4 regions of the Streptomyces sp. BRA346 genome follow, and region 4 is predicted to be linked to each of the others. Evidence: riboswitches for the same ligand, from Rfam matches in the RefSeq annotation. Region 4 holds a riboswitch; each other region holds the start of a gene.
What was found. Region 4 has a riboswitch for cobalamin ahead of cobN (cobaltochelatase subunit CobN). Riboswitches for the same ligand answer to the same signal wherever they lie in the genome.
Positions count from the first base shown of each region.

Region 1: linked by a shared signal. The riboswitch ahead of metE (5-methyltetrahydropteroyltriglutamate--homocysteine S-methyltransferase) and the one ahead of cobN (cobaltochelatase subunit CobN) in region 4 are both predicted to bind cobalamin.
Region 2: linked by a shared signal. The riboswitch ahead of LCH29_RS11820 (cobalamin biosynthesis protein) and the one ahead of cobN (cobaltochelatase subunit CobN) in region 4 are both predicted to bind cobalamin.
Region 3: linked by a shared signal. The riboswitch ahead of LCH29_RS02315 (HoxN/HupN/NixA family nickel/cobalt transporter) and the one ahead of cobN (cobaltochelatase subunit CobN) in region 4 are both predicted to bind cobalamin.

Region 1 covers NZ_JAIWIH010000022.1:173,009-178,918, forward strand. The annotation lists gene metE (5-methyltetrahydropteroyltriglutamate--homocysteine S-methyltransferase) at 171-2,483, opposite strand; cobalamin riboswitch at 2,647-2,877, opposite strand; gene LCH29_RS25455 (MarR family winged helix-turn-helix transcriptional regulator) at 2,935-3,474, shown strand; gene LCH29_RS25460 (CASTOR/POLLUX-related putative ion channel) at 3,588-5,453, shown strand; gene LCH29_RS25465 (hypothetical protein) at 5,576-5,910, opposite strand, start outside.
Region 2 covers NZ_JAIWIH010000006.1:440,751-446,660, reverse strand. The annotation lists gene LCH29_RS11840 (alpha/beta hydrolase) at 1-270, opposite strand, end outside; gene LCH29_RS11835 (class II aldolase/adducin family protein) at 317-1,075, opposite strand; gene LCH29_RS11830 (inorganic phosphate transporter) at 1,281-2,600, shown strand; gene LCH29_RS11825 (hypothetical protein) at 2,616-2,846, shown strand; cobalamin riboswitch at 2,977-3,182, shown strand; gene LCH29_RS11820 (cobalamin biosynthesis protein) at 3,293-4,276, shown strand; gene LCH29_RS11815 (cobyric acid synthase) at 4,273-5,805, shown strand; gene LCH29_RS11810 (putative cobaltochelatase) at 5,867-5,910, shown strand, end outside.
Region 3 covers NZ_JAIWIH010000002.1:136,073-141,982, forward strand. The annotation lists gene LCH29_RS02300 (DUF6131 family protein) at 53-208, shown strand; gene LCH29_RS02305 (LysR family transcriptional regulator) at 226-1,080, opposite strand; gene LCH29_RS02310 (EamA family transporter) at 1,149-2,087, shown strand; cobalamin riboswitch at 2,157-2,356, shown strand; gene LCH29_RS02315 (HoxN/HupN/NixA family nickel/cobalt transporter) at 2,385-3,485, shown strand; gene LCH29_RS02320 (aconitate hydratase) at 3,612-5,588, shown strand; gene LCH29_RS02325 (GAF and ANTAR domain-containing protein) at 5,751-5,910, opposite strand, start outside.
Region 4 covers NZ_JAIWIH010000015.1:145,905-151,814, forward strand. The annotation lists gene LCH29_RS19935 (cobalt-precorrin-6A reductase) at 1-92, shown strand, start outside; gene LCH29_RS19940 (precorrin-2 C(20)-methyltransferase) at 105-1,658, opposite strand; gene LCH29_RS19945 (precorrin-8X methylmutase) at 1,655-2,296, opposite strand; gene cobG (precorrin-3B synthase) at 2,305-3,690, opposite strand; cobalamin riboswitch at 3,800-3,923, shown strand; gene cobN (cobaltochelatase subunit CobN) at 3,954-5,910, shown strand, end outside.

The DNA.
Region 1 (5,910 bases), on a different contig from region 4:
GAACGGGGTCGGCCAACGTCCGGCGGGTGCCGTGTGAGAAGGCGATCACCTATCGGGAAGGACGTGCCCGGACCGACCCAGGCGCGGGTCCCGAAGGGTGGTCGGGCCGACCCCGTACCTCTTCAGCTTGATGCAGAGCAGATGTTATTGCAAGTAATTCGCAATAACAGTCAGAGCGTGGAGCGGACCTCCTGGGCCGCCGCGACCAGGTGCTCCAGGGAGGCGCGGACCTCGGGCCAGGCGCGGGTCTTCAGGCCGCAGTCGGGGTTGGCCCAGAGGCGGTCGGCGGGGATGGCGGCGAGGGCCGTGCGGAGGAGGGTGGCGGTTTCGTCGGGGCCGGGGACACGGGGGGAGTGGATGTCGTAGACGCCGGGGCCGACCTCGCGGGGGTAGTGGGCGTCGGCGAGTTCGGTGGCGACCTGCATATGGGAGCGGGCGGCTTCCAGGCTGATGACGTCGGCGTCGAGGTCGTCGATGGCCGGGAGGATGTCCCCGAACTCGGCGTAGCACATATGGGTGTGGATCTGGGTGTCCGCGCGCACGCCGCCGGTGGTGAGGCGGAACGCCTCGGTGGCCCAGGCCAGGTAGGACGGGCGGTCGGCGGTGCGCAGGGGCAGGGTTTCGCGCAGGGCGGGTTCGTCGACCTGGATGACCGGGGTGCCCGCGGCCTCCAGGTCGGACACCTCGTCGCGCAGGGCGAGGGCGACGTGGCGTGCGGTGTCGGCGAGGGGCTGGTCGTCGCGGACGAAGGACCAGGCCAGCATGGTGACGGGGCCGGTGAGCATGCCCTTGACCGGGCGGTCGGTGAGGGACTGGGCGTACGTCGTCCAGCGCACCGTCATCGGCTCGGGCCGGGAGATGTCGCCGGCCAGGATCGGCGGGCGGACGTAGCGGGTGCCGTAGGACTGCACCCAGCCGTGCCGGGTGGCGAGGTAGCCGGTGAGCTGTTCGGCGAAGTACTGGACCATGTCGTTGCGTTCGGGCTCGCCGTGCACCAGGACGTCGATGCCCGTCTTCTCCTGGAAGGAGATCACGTCCTGGATCTCGGCCGCGATGCGCTGCTCGTATCCGGCGGTGTCGAGCGTTCCGGCGCGCAGGTCGGCGCGGGCGGTGCGCAGCTCGCTGGTCTGCGGGAACGAGCCGATGGTGGTGGTCGGCAGCGCGGGCAGCCGCAGCCGGGCGCGCTGGGCGGGGGCGCGCTCGGCGTACGGCTCGGGGCGGCGGGCGTCGGCGTCGGTGACGGCCTCGGCGCGGGCGCGTACGGCCGGGTCGCGGGTGAGCGTGGAGGTGGCGCGGGAGGCCAGGTCGGCGCGGTTGGCGGCGAGTTGTGCGGCGATGGTGCCGGTGCCCTGGGCGATGCCGCGGGCGAGGGTCGCGACCTCGGTGGCCTTCTGGCGGGCGAAGGCCAGCCAGCGGGCGATCTGGGGGTCGATGTCGCGTTCGGCCGTCGTGTCGAGGGGGACGTGGAGGAGGGAGCAGGAGGCGGCGACGTCGACCCGGTCGGCGAAGCCGAGCAGGGTGCCGAGCCTGGACAGGGAGGCGGCGAGGTCGTTGATCCACACGTTGCGGCCGTCCACGACGCCCGCGACCAGGCGCTTGCCGGGCAGTCCGCCGACGGCGGCGAGGTCGTCGAGGTTGGCGGCGGCGGGCCCGGTGAAGTCGAGCGCCAGCCCGTCCACGGGGGCCTTGGCCAGGACGGACAGGGCCTCGCCGAGGCGGTCGAAGTACGAGGCGACCAGCAGCCGGGGGCGGTCGGTGAGGGCGCCCAGGTCGCGGTACGCGCGGGCGGCGGCATTCAGTTCGGCGGCGGTGCGGTCCTGGACGAGCGCGGGCTCGTCCAGCTGGACCCACGCGGCGCCGGCCGCCCGCAGATCGGCCAGCACCTCCGCGTACACGGGCAGCAGCCGGTCCAGCAGGGTGAGCGGCTCGAAGTCCGGCGCGACGCCGGGCGCGGGCTTGGCGAGCAGGAGGTAGGTGACGGGGCCGACCAGCACAGGGCGGGCGGTGTGCCCGAGTGCGACCGCTTCCGACAGCTCGGCGACCTGCTTCGCCGCGTTGGCGGTGAAGACGGTGTCGGGGCCGAGTTCGGGCACCAGGTAGTGGTAGTTGGTGTCGAACCACTTGGTCATCTCCAGCGGCGCGGCCTCCTGGGTGCCGCGCGCCATGGCGAAGTAGCCGTCCAGCGCGTCGGCGTCGACGGCGGCGCGGTGGCGGTCCGGTACGGCGCCGACCATGACGCTGGTGTCCAGCACATGGTCGTAGAACGAGAAGTCGCCGGTCGGCACCTCGTCGATACCGGCGTCGGCCAGCTGCCGCCAGTTCGCCGCGCGCAGCATCGCGGCGGTCTCCCGGAGGGTGCCGGCGCCGACCCGGCCCTTCCAGTAGCCCTCGACGGCCTTCTTCAGTTCGCGGTGGTGTCCCTGGCGGGGGTAGCCGTACACGGTGGCCCGTGCCGCCGCGGCGGCCGCGGATGTCGCTGTCACGTAGCTCTCCTTCGCGAGCGTGTCCCTTGGGGATCCCGGCCGGATTCGGGGGCGCGAAGGAGTGACGAACCGGGCGGATCGTCCGCGCGTCCGATACGCGCGCGTCCGCCTGCTGGGTACGCCGACCCGCCCTCGAGGTCACCGGGATCTCCGCGCGCGATCGGTCGCGCACGGGCAACGGGCAGGTCTTCGGACTCGCGGGCACACCTCGTGACGTCGTGCACGTACGAGGCACCTACTGGCCGTCGCTTCCCGGGCCCGTCTCCCGGACCCAGTGCGTATGACGGCGGTCGTTCCCGCTCACCGCTGCGGGGCAGTCCCGGATTTCCACCGGGTTCCCTCTTACGACGCGCCTGCCTGGCGGGCAGGGCGAACCAGCTGCGGGGCCCAGCCTAGGCGGTGGTGCCGGATCGGGGCACCCCCTCCACAGCGGCAGGGGGAGAAAGGGCGTATGGCGCGCCGTTCCTCAGCATCCGATGGGGGTTCCACAGCCTCCGCGGCCTCCGAGGCCGGAATCTCCGAATCCGACGCCGAGGCGATGGTCACCGCCGTGCTGACCGCGTCCCGGCTGCTCGTCGCCGTCTCCGCCCGGTCGTTGGCCGCGGTGGAGGAGTCCCTGACGCTGCCGCAGTTCCGGATGCTGGTCGTCCTGGACGGCGGAGGGCCGCTGAGCCTGTCCGGGCTGGCCGGGGAGCTGGGCGTCCAGCCGTCGACCGCGATGCGCATGATCGACCGCCTGGTCACGACGGGCGTGGTCGCGCGCGGCGTCTCCGCCGAGGACCGGCGTACCAGCATGATCTCGCTCACCGGGGCCGGGCGGTGGGTCGTGGCCGAGGTCACCGAGCGGCGCCGCCGGGAGATCGCGCGCATCGTGGGCGTCATGCCCGCCGGACAGCGCCGTCATCTGATCGAGGCGCTCCAGGCGTTCGCCGAGGCGGGCGGCGAACCGACCGTCGAGACCGGGAGCCCGCAGGCCCACGCCGCCTGGTGACCGCGCGGGCGCCCCGTCGCCCGGCAGCCGCACCCCCGTAACCCTGCGAGAATGATCAACTGCTCTGGGAGACCGTAAGACCGGTGGGTGGCCGGGGGGATAGGGGACGTGCGATGAGGCTGCGGGACCGGCTGCGGTACTGGTTCGACGGCACCATGGACCGGGGGACGCCCGCCCTGATCGGCTGGCTCGGCCTCGCCTCCCTCGCGTTGATCGCCGTGGTCTCCACGCTGGTGGTCGCCCTCTCCCACGAGGACACCCGGAAGAGCGGCGGCTGGACGGGCGTGGTGTGGATGAGCCTGCTGCGCACGCTCGATCCGGGCACCATGGGCGGGGACACGGGCCACCCGCTGTTCCTGGTGCTGATGCTCACGGTCACGATCGGCGGCATCTTCATCGTCAGCGCGCTCATCGGTGTGCTCACCACGGGCCTGGAGAACCGGATCCAGATGCTCCGCAAGGGCCGGTCGCGGCTGATCGAGCGCGGCCACACGATCGTGCTGGGCTGGTCGGACCAGGTGTTCACGGTGATCGCCGAGCTGGTGGAGGCCAACCAGAGCGCCCGCCGTTCCTGTGTGGTGATCCTCGCCGACCACGACAAGGTCGACATGGAGGACCAGATCCGCGACAGGATCCCCGTGACCGGCCGCACCCGGGTGATCTGCCGTTCCGGAAGTCCGCTGGAGCGGCGCGACCTGGAGCTGGTGAGCCCCGACACCGCCAAGTCGATCATGGTGTTGCCGCCGGTCGGGGACGACACCGACACGGACGTCATCAAGGTGCTCCTGCTGCTCAACAGCCGGAAGTGGAAGGGCGCGCGGCCGAACGTCGTGGCGGCCGTGGAGAGTTCGGACAACCTGCCCGCGGCCCGTCTCGCCGCCGGTACGAACGCGCTGATCATCGACGCCGACGACATCGCCGTACGGCTCATCGCCCAGGCGCACCGGCAGTCGGGGCTGTCCAGCGTCTTCAACGAACTGCTCAGCTTCGAAGGCAACGAGTTCTACTTCCACACGCAGCCCGCGCTGGCGGGTGCGACGTACGCGGACACCCTGGCCCACTACACGCAGGGCATGGCCGCCGGGCTGCGCCGCGGCGACGGTGAGGTGCTGCTCAACCCGCCGATGGACACCGTGGTCCGCGCCGACGACCAGCTGCTGGTGATGGCCGAGGACGATCTGCTGATACGCCCCGCCGAGACCCCGCCCGGGATCGTCCCGTCGGCGATCACCACGGCGCCCGGGCGGCCGCCGGTGCCGGACCGCACCCTGGTGATCGGCTGGAACTCCCGGACGTCGAAGCTCATCACGCTGCTGGACAGCTTCGTCGAACCCGGCTCGGCGGTGGACATCGCGGCGCCGCGGCTACCGCGGAAGGGAGTGCCGGAGGGGCTGAAGAACCTGACGGTCGGCCACAAGCGGTGCGAGCCGACCCGCAGGTCGTCCCTGGAGGCCCTCGACCTCGGCCGCTACCAGCACATCGTGGTGCTGTCCGACGACACCATCGACCCCCGGCGCTCCGACGACCGGACGCTGGTGACGCTGCTGCACCTGCGCGACATCGAGGTGCGGCTCGGTGACCCGTACTCGATCGTCACGGAGATGAACGACGACAGCAACCGGGAGATCGCCCAGGTCACCAAGGCCGACGACTTCATCGTCAGCACCAAGGTGATCAGCCTGCTGCTGACCCAGCTGACCGAGAACCGCGACCTGTACACGGTGTTCATCGACCTCTTCGACCCGGAGGGCTCGGAGATCTACCTCAAACCGGCCACCAACTACCTGGTGCCCGGGGCCGAGGCCAACTTCGCGACGGTCATCGAGGCCGCGCGGCGGCGCGGCGAGACGGCCCTCGGCTACCGGCTGGCACGCCACGCCGACGTGCCGCCCGCCTACGGTGTCCGCCTCAACCCCGACAAGGCCGCCCCGCTGGTCCTGGACGAGGGCGACGCGATCGTCGTGCTGGCGGAGGAGTAACGCTTCTGCGGGCCGGGCCCGCGAGTAGCGGCGCAGGTTCACATCGCCCTCGATAGGGGCCGCCTCGCGGAGCCACAGCTGCTGGCGCGCAGGGCCTGGCCGTCGGGGTGGGACAGCCGGGCCTAGGCGAGGTTGAGGTGGCGGGGCATCCGGGCCCCGCTGAGGTTGACGTGTCCTCGCGCGCGCAGCCGCTTGGCGTGCAGGTCGTTGCCGACGGACAGGTTCTCGGCGTGCAGGGCGATGCCGCCGGGGGCGTGGAGTTCACTGTCGTCGAGGTTCACCTGGCCGGTGACGGTGGCCTCGTTGAGCCGTATCATTCCGTGGGCAATGAGGCCCTCGGCCCGGACGTCGGCGCCTATGGCCGCGTTGTTGAGCTGGAGCAACGGCTGTTCGCAACGGGTGTCCGGAGTGCCCAGGCGCGCCCCGTCGAGGAAGAGCCCTCCGGTGATCTGCGCCC
Region 2 (5,910 bases), on a different contig from region 4:
AACGTCGTCGTCCACCGGGCCGACGACGGCGTGGCAGGCCCGGCCGACGAGACCGTAGGTGCCGGGGCGCAGCGAGGCGAGCGAACGGGTGAGGGTGATCCGCCCGTCGTCGTCCATGGCGTGCACCGTGAGTGGCGGCTCGTTCGGCAGCGGCCGGTCGGGGGCCGGTTTGAGCGCAGCGTCGGTGACGTACCGGCCCGCCGCCACCGCGGCCGCGCCGACACCGAGCAGAGTGGTGGCGGCAGCGACCGCCGTTGTCCGCACACGCATCCCTCCCAGTGTGGGCGGGCGGCCGCGCGGCGGCCAGCGGAAGGGGCTATTTCGGGACGCCCGGAGCGCCGCCCTCCGTACCGCCGTCCCGTGACTGGCCGTAACCGCTGAGCTTGGCCGCTGCGCGGTCCAGCTCGGCGGGCGGGATGAGGGTGGGGGTGCGCCCGGGGACCGCGGCCGCGGCCAGCCAGACCTGACACATCCATTCGAGCTGGGCGGTGCGGTCGTAGGCCTGGTCCAGCGTCGCGCCGTATACGAGGGTGCCGTGGTTGCGCAGCAGACAGCCGGAGCGGTCGCGCAGCGCGGACAGCATGTTTTCGGCCAATTCATCGGTGCCGTAGAGCGCGTAGCCGGCGACCCGGACCGGCCCGCCGAGGGCGGCGGTCATGTAGTGGATCGCGGGGAGCTCGTCGACCAGCGTGGAGACGGCGGTGGCGTGAACGGCATGGGTGTGGACGATGGCCGCGGCATCGTCCGTGTGACGGTAGACGGCGAGGTGCATGGGCAGCTCACTGGTGGGCGCGAGCGTGCCCAGCACCTGTCGGCCGTCGAGGTCCACGCCGACCACGTCACGCGGGCCGAGCCGGTCGTAGGGGACGCCGCTCGGGGTCACCAGGACGGTGTCGCCGACGCGGGCCGACACATTGCCCGAGGTGCCGACGACGAGCCCGTCGGCGGTGGTTCTGCGGGCCGTCCGCACCACCTGCGTCCACGCCTGCCGCAGGGGCTGGGTCAGCCTCGGCTGTGGCCGTCGTGCCGATCGCGGCTCCGTCACGGGCCTCACCTCCGGGCGCGATCCTTCCATACGGGCGCCGGAGCGGAGCGGTTACACCGCCTCGATGTACGGACACCAAATCCCGTATGGCGAAAGGGAGTACGGTCGAAAACCAGCCGTTCTCACACCCGTGTGCCCGTGTCACCGTGAAGCCCGCCTCAGTTCATCTTCCGTTCACCCAGTTTCCTTACGTTCACCGTGCACTGACAGCCCTCCGAACTGATTGACCGGGTGTATGGAACACATCACGCTTCTCATCGGGATCGTGATCGTCACGGCCTTGGTGTTCGACTTCACGAACGGCTTCCACGACACGGCCAACGCCATGGCCACCACCATCTCCACCGGAGCGCTCGGTCCCCGGGTCGCGGTGGCGATGTCGGCAGTCCTCAACCTCGTCGGCGCCTTCCTGTCCGTGGAGGTCGCCAAGACCATCTCCGGCGGAATCATCGACGAGGGCTCCGGCATCCAGCCCGAAGTAATCTTCGCGGGGCTCGTCGGCGCGATCCTCTGGAACCTGGTGACCTGGCTGGCCGGTCTCCCGTCCAGTTCCTCGCACGCCCTCTTCGGCGGCCTCATCGGCGCCACCGTGGTCTCCGTCGGCATGGACGGGGTCAACGGCGACGCGATCGTCATGAAGGTCCTCATCCCGGCCGTGGCCGCGCCGGTCGTGGCGGGCATCGCCACGGTGGCCGCCACCCGGCTCACGTACCGGCTGGCCCACAACCGGGCCGCGGAGGACACCGCGAAGGGCTACCGCGCCGGGCAGATCGCCTCGGCCGCTCTGGTCTCCCTGGCGCACGGCACCAACGACGCCCAGAAGACGATGGGCGTCATCACCCTCGCGCTGGTCACCGGCGGCGTCATCGCGCCGGACGCCGACCCGCCCATGTGGGTGATCGTCTCCGCCGGTCTCGCGATCGCGCTCGGCACCTACCTGGGTGGCTGGCGCATCATCCGGACCATGGGCAAGGGCATCACGGACATCCAGCCGCCGCAGGGCTTCGCCGCCCAGACCGGCGCCGCGACCGTCATCCTGGCCTCGTCCCACATCGGCTTCGCGCTGTCCACCACGCAGGTCTGCTCGGGTGCCGTCATGGGTGCGGGCGTCGGCCGCAAGGGCGGTGTGGTGCGCTGGTCGACCGCGGGCCGCATGGTCGCCGCGTGGGCGCTGACCCTGCCGGCCGCCGGTCTGGTGGCCGCCGCCGCGGCACTGCTGGCCGACCAGGGCAACGGGGGCATCGCCGCGGTCGCCGTCCTCGCGGTGGTGGGCTGCGGTGTCATCTGGGTGCTGTCGCGCCGCAAGCCGGTGGACGCCACCAACGTCAACGAGCCGGGTGCGGATTCCGCCGAGCCGGTCGGTGTCGTCACCGCCGCCGTGCGGTCGGTGGCCCCGCCGCCCGCCGGAAAGAACACGTCGGCCTCTTCTGACGGCACCGGCGGCACGGATGCCGCAGACGCCTCGAAGAACACCTCGGACTCGACGTCCACCGGGGACGCCTCGTCCGAATCCGCCCCGACCCCCGCCACCGCGGGATCCCGTTCCACCAGCTGACAGGGAGCACACGCAATGCACATCGACTGGGCGGCCCTCGGCCAGGTCTTCGGCGTCAGCCTCGCGGTGACGGTCGGCGTCGTAGGGGTCTTCACCCTGGGCATCATCGGCACCTCCCGTACGGCGCAGCCGCAGCCCCAGGCCGCCGCGGGCGGCGCGTCCCCGGTTGCGCGCACCGGCGCGTACGCCTGTTTCGCGCTGTGCGCCGCGGTGGTGGCGTACGGCATCTATCTGATCGTGGCCTGAAACCAACGGAGGCCACGCAAGCCGCGGGGCGGTGGGCGCTGTTCGGCGCCCACCGCCCCGCGGTCGTTCCCACGGGGGCCCTGTGGATCTCGGCACACTCTGGCATCGCAGGTCAAATGCGAGTTGACGGCCATTCGCGCCCCATGGTGGACTTCCCGAGCCAAACGGCGGCAGGAGAGGAAGCCGGTGAGAATCCGGCGCGGTCCCGCCACTGTCACCGGGGAGCGCTCTCCCCTCACCGCAAGGGGTCACGGCCGTCCGTACGCCAGGAGGGCTGGAAGACCGGGAGAGCCGCGGATCCGGGAGCCAGGAGACTCTCACCGCCGGTCACGTCGAGCCAGGGCGCGGACCCTGAGTGAGGACATACCGCCATGCCCGGCACTGCCACGCCGTCAGCTCCCCCTGTTCGTGTGCCCCGCCGCAGAGGCATGACGGCGGTCTGAAGGATGCGTGCCGACCACGCCTCGTACGCGTGCGGCGCCGCACTCGGCTTCCTCGGCGACCTCGCCGTAGGCGATCCGCGCCGCGGCCATCCGGTGGCCGCGTTCGGACGCGCCGCCGCGGCCGTCGAGCGACGGCTGTGGCGCGATCACCGCGGTTCCGGGGCCCTGCACACCGCGCTGTGCGCGGGCGGCGCGGCCGCCGGTGCCGCGCTGCTGGCGCGTACCGTACGCGGCTTCACGGGCCGCCGCCGTACGACGGCCGATGCCGCGCTGACCGCCGCCGCCACCTGGGCCGTGCTGGGCGGCACCTCGCTGGTGCGGGAGGCCCGGGCCATCGGTGACGCGCTGGCCGCCGGGGACGTCGACGCCGCGCGGGAGCGGCTGCCGCATCTGTGCGGACGCGATCCGCAGGCGCTGGACGCGCAGCAGATCGCGCGGGCGATCGTCGAGTCGGTGGCCGAGAACACCTCGGACGCGGTGGTGGGCGCGCTGGTGTGGGGGGCCGTGGCCGGGGTGCCGGGGCTCGTCGGCTTCCGCGCCGTCAACACCCTGGACGCCATGGTGGGCCACAAGTCGGCCCGCTACCGCCGGTTCGGCTGGGCCGCGGCCCGGCTGGACGACGTCGCGGGCTGGCCCGGCGCCCGGCTCACCGCCGCCCTGGCCGCCCTCGCCGGGCCCGATCCGCGCGGCGCGTGGCGCGCCTGGCGCGAGGACGGCGGACGCCACCCGAGCCCCAACGCGGGCCCGGTGGAGGCGGCGTTCGCGGGCGCGCTGGGGGTCCGGCTGGGCGGGACGCTGGCGTACGCGGGCCGGGTCGAGCACCGCCCGGTGCTGAACCCGGGCGGCCGCCCCGTGGCGGCGGCCGACATTCCGCGGGCGATCCGCCTCTCGCGGCGGGTGTCGGCGCTCGCCCTGCTCGCCACCGTCGTGGCTCGCTCCGGAGCCGGTCGGGGCTCCGGAGCCGATCAGGAAGGGGTGAACCGATGACCCTGGGGGGCGGACTGCTCGTCGCGGGAACGACTTCGGACGCCGGGAAGAGCGTCGTCACCGCGGGCATATGCCGCTGGCTGGCGCGCAAAGGGCTCCGGGTCGCCCCGTTCAAGGCGCAGAACATGTCGCTCAACTCCTTCGTCACCCGGGAGGGCGCCGAGATCGGGCGCGCCCAGGCGATGCAGGCCGCGGCCGCGCGCGTCGAACCGAGCGCCCTGATGAACCCTGTCCTGCTGAAGCCGGGCAGCGACCGCAGCAGCCAGGTGGTGCTGCTCGGCAAGCCGGTGGGCGAGATGAGCGCGCGCGGCTACCACTCCGAGCGGCGGCGTGAAGGGCTGCTGGAGACCGTCACCGACTGCCTGAGCGAGCTGCGGCGCACCCATGACGCGGTGATCTGCGAGGGCGCGGGCAGCCCGGCCGAGATCAATCTGCGCCGCACCGACATCGTCAACCTCGGTCTCGCCCGGGCCGCGGGGCTGCCGGTCGTCGTGGTCGGCGACATCGACCGCGGCGGCGTCTTCGCGTCGTTCTTCGGTACGACCGCGCTGCTGTCCCGCGAGGACCAGCGGCACATCGCCGCCTATGTGGTGAACAAGTTCCGCGGTGATGTGAGCCTGCTGGAACCCGGTCTGGTCATGCTGCGCGACCTCACCGGACGGCCGACCGTGGGTGTGCTGCCGTACGCGCACGGCCTCGGCATCGACGAGGAGGACGGCCTGCGCGTCTCGCTGCGCGGCACGGTGCGCGAGAGCGTCGTCGCACCGCCGTACGGCGCGGACGTGCTGCGGGTCGCGGTGGCCGCCGTACCGCTGATGTCCAACTTCACCGACGTGGACGCGCTGGCCGCCGAGCCGGGCGTGGTCGTGCGCTTCGTGGACCGGCCGGAGGAGCTGGCCGACGCCGATCTGGTGGTGCTGCCGGGCACCCGGGGCACCGTGAAGGCGCTGGAGTGGCTGCGGACACGCGGTCTCGCCGACGCGATCGCGCGGCGGGCCGCGGAGGGGCGGCCGGTGCTCGGGATCTGCGGCGGCTTCCAGGCGCTGGGCCACGCGATCGAGGACGAGGTCGAGTCGAAGGCCGGGACGGTCGAGGGCCTCGGGCTGCTGCCCGTACGGGTCCGCTTCGCGGCCGAGAAGACCCTGGCCCGGCCGGTGGGCGAGGCACTGGGCGAGCCGGTGGCGGGCTACGAGATCCACCACGGGGTCGCCGAACTGCTCCACGGGGGCGACGAACCCTTCCTGGACGGCTGCCGGGTGGGCCCGGTGTGGGGCACCCACTGGCACGGCTCGCTGGAGAGCGACGGCTTCCGCCGTGCCTTCCTGCGGCGGGTCGCGGAGGCGGCGGGCCGGGCGTTCGTGCCCGCGCCGGACACCCGCTTCGGGGCGCTGCGCGAGGAGCAGCTCGACCGGCTGGGCGATCTGATCGAGGAGCACGCGGACACGGACGCGCTGCTGAGGCTCATCGAGGACGGCGTACCGGACGGGCTGCCCTTCGTGCCGCCCGGGGCGCCGGGAGGAACGGATTGAGCACGACGAGACGCGAGCCCGCACGCACCGACCGCGCACGCACCGTAGGAGGTTCCGAAGCATGACCACCGCTGCCTACCCGTTCACCGCGGTCGTCGGAATGGA
Region 3 (5,910 bases), on a different contig from region 4:
CGGAAGAGGCAGATAGTGGAGGTGGAGCACTCTCGTGAAATCGGAGGACGCCATGATTGTCCTCGGGATCATTCTCCTCATCATCGGTCTGCTGACCGGCATCGCCGTTCTGTGGACGATCGGCATCGTCCTTCTCGCCATCGGGGCGGTCCTGTGGGCCCTGGGCGCTACCGGTCACGCGGTCGCCGGACGCCGGCACTTCTACTGAGGCGCAGACCGACGGGGTCACCCCGTGCGGTACAGGGCGGTGATCAGCTCGATCACCGCCTGCCCCGCGGGGTGCGGATCGTCCCGCCACCAGCCCAGCCGCACCGCGATCGGCTCGGCGTCGCGCACGGGCCGGTACACGATGCCGGGCCGCGGATACTGGTGCGCGGTCGACTCCGCCGTCATCCCCACGCAGCGGCCCGTGGAGATCAGGTTGAGCCAGTCGTCGACGTCGTGCGTCTCCTCGGTGTCCGGGCGGGAGCCGGGCGGCCACAGCTCGGGGGTGGTGGTGCCGGTCCGCCGGTCGACCAGCAGCGTGCGGTCGCTGATGTCGGCGAGCCTGATGGAGCGGCGCCGGGCCAGGGGGTCGTCCGCCGCCATCGCGCACAGCCGCCGCTCCAGCCCCACGATGGCGGAGTCGAAACGCTGGTCCTCCAGCGGCCTGCGCAGCACGGCCAGGTCGCAGGCCCCTTCCGCCAGACCGGCCGTGGTGGCGTTGACGCGGACGAGGTGCAGATCGGTCTCCGGATGGGCGGCGGCCCAGCGGCGCTGGAAGGCGGGGGTGTGACTGCCCAGCGCCGACCACGCGTAACCGATCCGCAGCCGTGTGTGACCAGACGTGGCCTCCCGCACCAGGTGGTCCACCTCGCCCAGCACCCGCCGGGCCTGCGCCACCACCCGCAGCCCGGTGCCGGTCGGGGTCACCGTCCGGGAGGTACGCCGCAACAGGCGCACCCCGAGGGCGCGTTCGAGCGAGGCCAGCGTGCGGGACACGGCCGCCTGGGAGACCCCGAGCGCGATCGCGGCGTCGGTGAAGGTGCCCTCGTCCACGATCGCGACGAGACAGCGCAACTGCCGCAGCTCCACATCCATAACCCAAGCGTATAGGTACGTCGTCCAACGCATTTTGCGCAACGGCCGCGCGACCGCACGATCAGGGTATGGACGCAGCCCACGCCCCCGCTTCCGCTCCTGCTCCCGCCCAGCCGACCGCCACGTCACACCGCGCCGGTCCGGACCTGCCAGACGCCCCGGGCCGGAAACCGGCCGGGCACCCGCTGGCCGGTGTGCTCACCATGGCCGGCAGCGGCCTGTCCAACCAGACCGGCGCCGCGATCGGCTCCCTCGCCTTTCCCGTGCTCGGGGCCTCCGGTGTCGTCGCGGTACGCCAGTACGTCGCCGCCATCGTCCTGCTGGCCGTCGGCCGCCCCCGCATGCGGTCCTTCACCAAGCAGCAGTGGTGGCCGGTGCTGCTGCTGGCCCTGGTCTTCGGCGCGATGAACCTGTCCCTGTACAGCGCCATCGACCGCATCGGCCTCGGGCTCGCGGTGACCCTGGAGTTCCTCGGCCCGCTCACCATCGCCCTGTCCGCCTCCCACCGCCGCACGGACGCGTGCTGCGCGCTGGTCGCGCTGGCGGGAGTGGTCACCCTGATGCGTCCTCAGCCCTCCACCGACTACCTGGGCCTCGGCCTCGGGCTGCTGGCCGCCGCCTGCTGGGCGTCGTACATCCTGCTCAACCGCACCGTCGGCCGCCGCGTCCCCGGGGCGCAGGGGTCGGCGGCGGCCGCGGCGGTCTCCGCCGTGCTGTTCCTGCCCGTGGGCATCGTCATCGCCGTGCAGCACCCGCCGACGCCGGGGGCGGCCGGTTACGCCATCGCGGCCGGTGTCCTCTCCTCCGCCGTGCCCTACCTCGCCGACCTGTTCACGCTGCGCCGCGTCCCCGCCCAGACCTTCGGGCTCTTCATGAGCGTCAACCCGGTCCTCGCCGCCGTCGTCGGATGGATCCTGCTCGGCCAGGGCCTGGGGTGGACCGAGTGGGCGAGCATCGGCGCCATCGTCGCGGCCAACGCGCTCAGCATCCTCACCTCGCGCGCGTGACCGCTGCCGAACCGCACGTGCGTGACCGCTGCTGAAAGTGCGGCACTTGCCGGTTTTGCGGGGTGCCGCCTACAGTTGCCGCGCCGTGGTGTTCGGGAAGCCGGTGCGAAACCGGAGCGGCCCTCGCCACTGTGATCGGGGAGTTCTCGTCCCGTTCCGCGGCCGCAGGACCGGGCCGCGGAGCCACTGGCCGCCTCGCGCGGCCGGGAAGGCAGGGGCGGTCGCGTCGACCCGTCAGCCAGGAGACCGGCCGCGGCATCTCACGAAGTGATCCACGAGGTGCTGGAGCGTGACCGCATGACCCTGCCCACCGCATTCGCATGGCGGCGCGAGGACACCGTCCGGACCGCCGGGCTGCTGGCGGTGATCGTCGCCCTGCACGCCGTCGCCTTCGGACTGCTCTTCCTGGTGGTCACGCCGCAGCACTACGAGGTCGGCGCCAAGACGTTCGGCGTCGGCCTCGGGATCACCGCGTACACCCTGGGCATGCGGCACGCCTTCGACGCCGACCACATCGCCGCCATCGACAACACCACCCGCAAGCTGATGGCCGACGGCAAGCGGCCGGTGTCGGTGGGCTTCTGGTTCGCGCTCGGCCACTCCAGCGTCGTGGTGCTGCTGGCCGCGCTGGTCGCCGGGGGTACGCAGCTGGCGGGCGCCCTGGTGAACGAGGACTCGGGCACCCACCAGGTCCTCGGGGTCATCGGCACCACCGTGTCCGGGACCTTCCTCTACCTCATCGCCGCGCTCAACCTGGTCGCCCTGCTGGGCATCCTGCGGGTGTTCCGGGCGATGCGCGCCGGGCAGTTCGACGAGTCGGAGCTGGAGGCGCACCTGGACTCGCGCGGCTTCATGAACCGTGTCCTGGGCCGCTTCACGAAGTCCATCACCCGGCCCGGCCAGATGTACCCGCTCGGCTTCCTCTTCGGGCTCGGCTTCGACACCGCCACCGAGGTTACGCTGATGGTGATGGCCGGGAGCGGCGCCGCCGCGGGACTGCCCTGGTACGCCATCCTGTGCCTGCCGCTGCTGTTCGCCGCCGGGATGAGCCTGTTCGACACCCTGGACGGCACCTTCATGAATTTCGCCTACCAGTGGGCGTTCTCCAACCCCGTCCGCAAGGTCTTCTACAACCTGGCCATCACCGGCCTGTCGATCGCGGTGGCCTTCCTCATCGGTACCATCGAGCTGGTGGGCGTGCTCCACGACAAGCTCGCCCTGCGGGACGCCGTCACCGGCTGGATCTCCGGGCTGAACCTGGACAACGTCGGGTTCATCATCGTCGGCCTGTTCGTCGTGGTGTGGGCCGCGGCGCTGGCCTACTGGCGGATCGCCAAGGTCGAACAGCGCTGGGCCGTCCGCACCGCCCCGGCCGCCGCGGACGCGGACGGCGGCTGACGCCGGGCCCGGGGCGCCCGTCCGGGTGACTGTGCCGGGGGGCCCGGCATGGCGGCCGCGGAACGGGAACCCGCATGGTGGCGCCCGGACCGTCCGGCAGCGCCACACCGGGAAGGCGGTACCGCTATGGGTCTGCCCCATGGCCACGCACACGGCACCGTGACGCAGCGGCTGATCGGCGACCACCTCGTGTCCGGCAGCATGCGGCCGGGGGAGGAAATCGCGCTGCGCGTGGACCAGACGCTCACCCAGGACGCCACCGGCACCCTGGTGATGCAGGAGCTGGAGGCGCTGGCGCTGGACCGGGTCCGTACGCAGGTCAGCGTCCAGTACGTCGACCACAACATCCTCCAGGCCGACGAGCGCAACGCCGAGGACCACCTCTTCCTGCGCTCGGCCGCCCGCCGCTTCGGCCTGTGGTTCTCCAAGCCCGGCAACGGGGTCTCCCACCCGACGCACATGCAGCACTTCGGCGCCCCCGGCAGAACGCTCGCCGGATCCGACTCCCACACCTGCGCGGGCGGCTCCCTGGGCATGCTGGCCATCGGCACCGGCGGCCTGGAAGTCGCCCTCGCCATGGCCGGACGGCCCCTCCACCTCACCATGCCGGCGATCTGGGGCATCCGGCTGACCGGGGAACTGCCGCCGTGGGTCAGCGCCAAGGACGTGATCCTGGAGATGCTGCGCCGTCACGGGGTGCAGGGCGGCGTCCACCGCGTACTGGAGTACCACGGGCCCGGCCTGGCCTCCCTCACCGCCATGGACCGGCACGTCATCGCGAACATGGGGGCGGAACTCGGCGCCACCACCACCGTCTTCCCCTCCGACGGCGCGGTGCGCGACTTCCTGGCGGGGGTGGGGCGGGGCGAGGACTTCGTGGAGATCGTCGCGGACGAGGACGCCGCTTACGACCTCGACGAGGAGATCGACCTGTCGTCCCTGGAGCCGCTGATCGCACGGCCCACCTCCCCGGGCAACGTCGTGCCGGTCCGGGAGGCCGCCGGGGAGCCCATCGGGCAGGCGGTCCTCGGCTCCTCCGCCAACCCCGGTTTCCGCGACTTCGCCGTCCCGGCGGCCATGGTGGCGGGGCGGCAGACGGCGCCCGAGGTGAGCTTCGACATCAACCCGACGTCCCGCGAGATCCTCCAGGACCTGACGCGCTCGGGTGCCACGTTCGACCTGATCGCCGCCGGTGGCCGCATCCATCAGTCGGGCTGTCTGGGCTGCATCGGCATGGGCCAGGCCCCCGCGGCGGGGCGCAATTCGCTGCGTACGTTCCCGCGCAACTTCCCCGGCCGCTCCGGCACCGAGGACGACGCGGTGTGGCTGTGCTCACCGGAGACCGCCACGGCCTCCGCGCTGACCGGCGTCATCACGGACCCGCGCGACTGGGCCGACCGCCTGTCCGCGGCCCCGCCCACCCCGGACGTCCCCGCACCGGCGTCGGTCAACGTCGCCATGCTGGAGCCGCCGCTGCCGCCGGACGAGGCCCGCCGCGTCCAGCTGCGGCGCGGCCCCAACATCTCCGCGCTGCCCGACCTCGATCCGCTGCCCGACACCCTGGAAGGCCCGGTCCTCCTCAAGGCCGGTGACGACGTCTCGACCGACGAGATCTCCCCGGCCGGGGCGAAGGCCCTGCCGTACCGGTCCAACATCCCCAAGCTGGCCGAGTTCACCCTGACCCGGCTGGACCCCGACTACCCCCGGCGCGCCGCGTCGGTCCGGGACGACACCGGACACCTCATCGTCGCCGGGGCGAACTACGGTCAGGGCTCGTCCCGCGAACACGCCGCCATCACCCCGCGCTACCTCGGCCTACGGGCGGTCATCGCCAAGTCGTACGCCCGCATCCACTGGCAGAACCTCGCCAACTTCGGCGTCCTCGCCCTCGAATTCGACGACCCCGGCGACTACGAGCGCATCGGGACCGACGACCGGCTGCGCCTGCCCGGGCTGCACGCGGCCCTCGCCCGGACGGACGACCCGACGCTCCGGGTGCGCAATGACACCCGGGACGAGGAGTACCTGCTGCGCCACCGGCTCTCCCCGCGGCAGTGCGAGGCGGTCCTCGCGGGCGGCATCATCCCGGCCCTGGCCCGCTGACGGGACATCACTCATCGGGCCCGGGCGCGCATGCATACGGCTCCGGGCGGCGGGTACTCGCCGCCCACGCTGTCGGCGAGACCCCCGGGGGAAAGCGACGGCCAGGCTCTTCCGGTCCAGAATGCGGGCCGGTGGAGCCGCCCGGCGGCGGCATGGCGGCGGTCAGTCGTCGATGCCGCCGCTCTCACAGACCCGCCGGGCGATCTCCCGCAGCTTGATGTTGCGTTCCTGGGACACCCGCCGCAACACGTTGAAGGCGTCGTCCTCGCTGACCTTGAGGCGCTCCATCAGGATGCCCATGGCCTCGCCGATGGTGTGCCGG
Region 4 (5,910 bases):
TCGTCCGGCGCCCGCCCGCCCCGGAGGGAGTCCCGGTGGCCCGGACCCCCGCCGAGGCCGTCGCCTGGCTCCGTACGGCCGCACGCGCCTGACTCCGGGGGACGTCACCCCTCGGGGTAGCGGCGCGGGGTCCAGACGATCTCGGTGCCGTCGCCGCGGCGGGCGGTGCGCGTCTGGGAGGAGCCGATCAGGAGGATCGTGCGCATGTCCACGTCGGCCGGGTCGAGGTCGGCCAGCCGGATGATGCGGACGCTCTCCTCGGGGCCGCCGATGTCGCGGCCCAGGACGACCGGGGTGTCCGGCGCGCGGTGCTCCAGGAGGAGTTCGCGCGCCTTGCCGACCTGCCAGACCCGGCTGCGGGAGCCCGGGTTGTAGAGGGCGAGGACCAGGTCGGCGGCGGCCGCGGCGCGCAGGCGCTCGGCGATGACCTCCCAGGGCTTGAGCCGGTCGGACAGGGACACCACGGCGTAGTCGTGGCCGAGCGGCGCGCCCGCACGGGCGGCCGCGGCGTGGGCCGCGGTCATGCCGGGCAGCACACGGACCGGGACGTCGCGGTACGGCTCCTCGGACGCGGCCTCCAGCACGGCGGTGGCCATGGCGAACACGCCGGGGTCGCCCGAGGAGACCACGGCGACACGCCGACCGCGCCGGGCGAGGTCGAGGGCGAATTCGGCGCGTTCGGCCTCGACCTTGTTGTCGGAGGGGTGGCGCCGCTGCCCGGGGCGTACGGGGACCCGGTCCAGATAGGTGGTGTAGCCGACAAGGTCCTCGGCGGCGGCCAGTTCACCGCGCGCCTCGGGGGTGAGCCACAGCGGACCGGCCGGGCCGAGGCCCACCACCACGACCTCGCCCGGGCGTCCGGACACGGAGGCGTCGGGGGCGCCCGGTGCGTCCGAGGCGCCCGGTGCGTCGATACGGCTCGGCAGCACCGCCACCGAGAAGTAGGGCACCGACGACGGGTCGACCTCGTCCAGCGCGCCGGTGCGCTCCGCGCTCATCGTGGCGCGCTCCACGTACCGCGCGTCGGCGAGCCGCCCCGAACGCTCCAGGGCGCGCCGTACGGCCGGGAAGGTGCGGCCGAGCTTCATGACCGCCGCCGCGTCGGTCGTCGCGAGGCGCGCGGTCAGCTCTTCCTCGGGCAGCGTGCCCGGGAGGACCGTCAGCACCTCCTCGCCCTCCACCAGCGGCGCGCCCAGCCGGGCGGCGGCCGCGCTCACCGAGGTGACACCGGGGATCACCTCGGTGGCGTAGCGGTCGGCGAGCCGCTTGTGCATGTGCATGTACGAGCCGTAGAAGAGCGGATCGCCCTCGGCCAGCACCGCGACCGTGCGCCCCGCGTCGAGGTGTGCGGCGAGCCGCGCCGCCGCCTCCGTGTAGAACTCCTCCATCGCGCCCCGGTAGCCGCCCGGATGGTCGGTGCCCTCCGTGGTGACCGGGTAGACCAGCCGCTCCTCGATGTGGTCGGGCCGTAGATGCCGCTCGGCGATGGAACGGGCGATGCTGCGGCCGTGCCGGGCGCTGTGGTAAGCGACCACGTCGGCCCCGGCGATGACCTCCACCGCCCGTACCGTCATCAGGGACGGATCGCCGGGGCCGAGGCCCACGCCGTACAGCCGGCCCTTCGCCGCGGGCGTCGCCTGTCGCTGCTGCTCGCTCACTCTTCCTCGCTCGCTATCGCGTTGATCGCGGCCGCGGCGATGGCACTGCCGCCGCGTCGGCCGCGCACCACCAGATGGTGGGGCGCCGCCGGATGCCCGGCCAGCGCCTCCTTGGACTCGGCGGCGCCGATGAACCCGACCGGTACGCCGATGACGGCGGCCGGGCGCGGCGCGCCCTGCTCGATCATCTCCAGCAGCCGGAACAGCGCCGTGGGCGCGTTGCCGACCGCCACGACCGACCCCTCCAGCCGGTCCCGCCACAGCTCCAGCGCGGCGGCGCTGCGCGTCGTGCCCATGCGCCGCGCCAACTCCGGTACGGCGGGGTCGGACAGCGTGCACACCACGTCGTTGTCGGCGGGCAGCCGCTTGCGGGTGACGCCGCTGGCGACCATCTGCGCGTCGCAGAGCACGGGCGCACCGGCGCGCAGCGCCTCCCGGGCCCGCGTCACCACCTCGGGCGTGTACGCGAGGTCCTTGACCAGGTCGACCATGCCGCACGCGTGGATCATCCGCACGACGACCTGGCTGACGTCGGCGGGGAGGCCGCCCAGGTCCGCCTCGGCGCGGATGGTGGCAAAGGAGGCGCGGTAGATGGCCGCCCCGTCCTTCTCGTAGTCGAACACTGTGTCCTCGATCATGTCGTTGATCATGCCGTTCCGCGGGCCGTCGCCACGGCGTCGGCCAATTGCTCTGCTGCCACGTCTGTCACGCCGTCGTCTGTCGCGCCGTCCGGCTCGCGCGTGTCGCGCACGGTGAGCCGGTAGTCCGTATCGGACGTGGCCAGCGCGTCCACCCAGCGGCCGCCGGGGTGCCCGCAGCGCCGCTCGCAGCCGGAGAAGTACACCGGTGGCGTGTCGCCGGAACCCTGCGGCGTGTCGGCGGAGCGGGGGGCGCCCGCCACCGCGCGCGCCGCGTGGGCGCGCACATCGGCCAGGGACTTGGCGCAGCCCGGCCGTCCCGTGCACGCGCCGACCCCGACCCACGGGGAGCCATGATCGGTCACCAGCCCCGCGTCGGCCGCCTCCCGCGCCGCGGCCGCCACGCCGTCCGCGGTGAACCCCGGGAGCACCACGCCGCGCCAGGGTGTCACACGCAGCTCACCCGACCCGCCCCGGGAGGCGAGCCCGGCGAGCAGCCGCCACTGCGCCGCGCCGACCCGGCCCAGGGGAACGAGGACCGACACGGCGTGGCGCCCGTCCGGCCCGGACACGACGCCCGGCGCGGGCGGCGCGCCGGGCGCCAAGTCCCGGCCGGTCCGTCCGATACGTACGGCTTCGACGCCCGCGTCCGCGAGCCGCGCCGCCAAGCCGTCGGCGGTCACGGCGTGTTGCGCGGGCAGTTCGCGCACCCGCCACGCCCGCGTGCCGCTCGCCCGGACCCGGGCCAGGAACTCCGCGGCGGCCAGCGCGGCGGCACGCGGCGCGTCCCGCCCCCGCACCTCCAGCGCAGTCCCGTCGGCCTCGGCCCCGGGCCCCACCCGCAGCACCGCTCCGCCGTCCCGCGTTGCGATCAATGTCACATCCGCGCCGAGTGCGGCGACATCGCCCCGGCCGTCGTCCATCGCGAACAGGAAACGACCCGACAAGCCGGACAACTCTTCCCATGTCCCGGCGCACAGAGCGGCGTCCAACTCCCGTGCCCACGCGGTGACATCGCCGTATCCGGCGCCGTCGAGGCCGCCCAGCGGGGACGCCACGATGTTGCGCACCCGGTCGAACCGGTCGGAGGGGAGCAGCCCGGCGGCCCGCAGCGCCGCCGCCAGCTCGCCGCCGCACGCCGCGTCCAGGCCGCGGACCTGGAGATTGCCCCGTGAGGTGAGGTCCAGCCGACCGTCCCCCAGCTCCTCGCTCGCCCCTGCCAGCGCCCGCGCCTGACCGGCCGTCAGCAGGCCGCCCGGTATCCGGACGCGGGCCAGGGAACCGTCGTCCGCCGGGTGCAGCCGCAGTGCGCCGGGGCAGGCGTCATCGCGTCCGCGCGCCCTCGGCGAGGGCGCTTCATCCGCAGGTGGGATGGTTGTCGGGGGGAGGGACATGGCGGCGAGCATACCGACGTCCGGTCGGCCCGCACTGTCCCGTGCCAGGTCAGCAACGCCTACTATGCTCTGCGGCGGGCCGTCTGGCCCGCCGGACGCTCAAGACGGCGTTCAAGACGCACAAGACGGCGTCAAGGGGAGGAAACCGGTGCGAATCCGGTGCGGTCCCGCCACTGTGAGCACGGCAGCCCGCCGTGCGAGCCAGGAACTCCCGCCGTCTTCCAACCCGCCCGGGGCGCGGACCCCGAGGAAGGCGCTGAGCCATGATCCTGCTGCTGTCGACGTCCGACACCGACCTGCTCAGTGCCCGTGCGGCCACGGGCCCGGTGCCGTACCGCCTCGCCAACCCGGCGCGGCTCGCGCTCGACGATCTGCCCGGGCTCCTCGACGGTGTCGACCTCGTCGTCGTGCGGCTGCTCGGTGGCATCCGCGCCTGGGAGGACGGCCTCGAAACCCTGCTCGCGGGCGACCTGCCCGTCGTCGTCCTGACCGGTGAACAGGCCCCTGACGCCCAGCTCATGGAGGCGTCCACGGTCCCCGTGGGGATCGCCGCCGAGGCGCACGCCTACCTCGCGCACGGCGGGCCCGCCAACCTGGGCCAGCTGGCCCGGTTCCTGTCCGACACCGTGCTGCTCACCGGCCACGGCTTCGAACCGCCCGCCACCGCCCCCACCTGGGGGCCGCTGGAGCGCACCGCGCGCGAGGACGTCACCGGCCCGACGATCGCCGTGCTCTACTACCGCGCCCACCACATGAGCGGCAACACCGCCTTCGTGGAGGCGCTGTGCCAGGCCGTCGAGGACGCCGGGGCCCGCCCGCTGCCGCTGTTCGTCGCCTCTCTCCGGTCTCCCGAGGCCGAGCTGATCGAGGCGCTCGGCGCGGCCGACGCCGTCGTCACCACCGTGCTCGCCGCGGGCGGCACCCGCCCCGCCGAGGCGTCGGCGGGCGGCGACGACGAGGCGTGGGACGCGGGCGCGCTCGCCGCGCTCGACGTCCCCGTGCTCCAGGCGCTGTGCCTGACCTCGCCACGCAGCGCGTGGGAGGAGAACGACGAGGGTCTGTCGCCGCTGGACGCCGCGACCCAGGTCGCCGTCCCGGAGTTCGACGGACGGCTGATCACCGTGCCGTTCTCCTTCAAGGAGGTCGACGAGGACGGCCTGCCGGTCTACGCCCCCGACCCCGAGCGCGCCGCGCGTGTCGCCGGAATCGCGGTACGACACGCCCGGCTCCGGCACATACCGGCGGCCGACAAGCGCCTCGCGCTCGTCCTGTCCGCCTACCCCACCAAGCACTCCCGGATCGGCAACGCGGTCGGCCTCGACACCCCCGCCAGCGCCGTCGCCCTGCTGCGCCGACTGCGCGCCGAAGGGTACGACTTCGGCCCCGAGGAGGGCGAGGGCGCGCTTCCGGGCCTGGCCTCCGGCGTCGGCGACGATCTGATCTACGCCCTCATCGAGGCGGGCGGCCACGACCAGGACTGGCTCACCGAGGAGCAGCTGGCCAAGAACCCGGTCCGCATCCCCGCCGCCGACTACCGCCGCTGGTACGCCACGCTGCCGCAGGAGCTGCGCGACGCGGTCGAGGAGCACTGGGGCCCGCCGCCCGGCGAGATGTTCGTGGACACCAGCCGCGACCCCGACGGCGAGATCGTCCTCGCCGCGCTGCGCCACGGCAACCTCCTGGTCGTCATCCAGCCGCCGCGCGGCTTCGGTGAGAACCCCATCGCCATCTACCACGACCCCGACCTGCCGCCCTCGCACCACTACCTGGCCGCTTACCGCTGGATGGCGACCCCCGAGGCCGACGGCGGCTTCGGCGCCGACGCCATGGTGCACCTGGGCAAGCACGGCAACCTGGAGTGGCTGCCCGGCAAGAACGCGGGCCTGTCCGCCGCCTGCGGACCCGACGCCGCGCTCGGCGACCTGCCGCTGATCTACCCCTTCCTGGTCAACGACCCCGGCGAGGGCACCCAGGCCAAGCGGCGCGTCCACGCCACCCTGGTCGACCACCTCGTACCGCCGATGGCCCGCGCCGACTCCTACGGCGACATCGCCCGGCTGGAACAGCTGCTGGACGAGTACGCCGCCATCTCCGCGATGGACCCGGCGAAGCTCCCCGCCATCCGCGCCCAGATCTGGACCCTGATCCAGGCCGCCCGGCTCGACCACGACCTGGGTCTTGAGGAGCGGCCCGACGACGAGGGCTTCGACGACTTCCTGC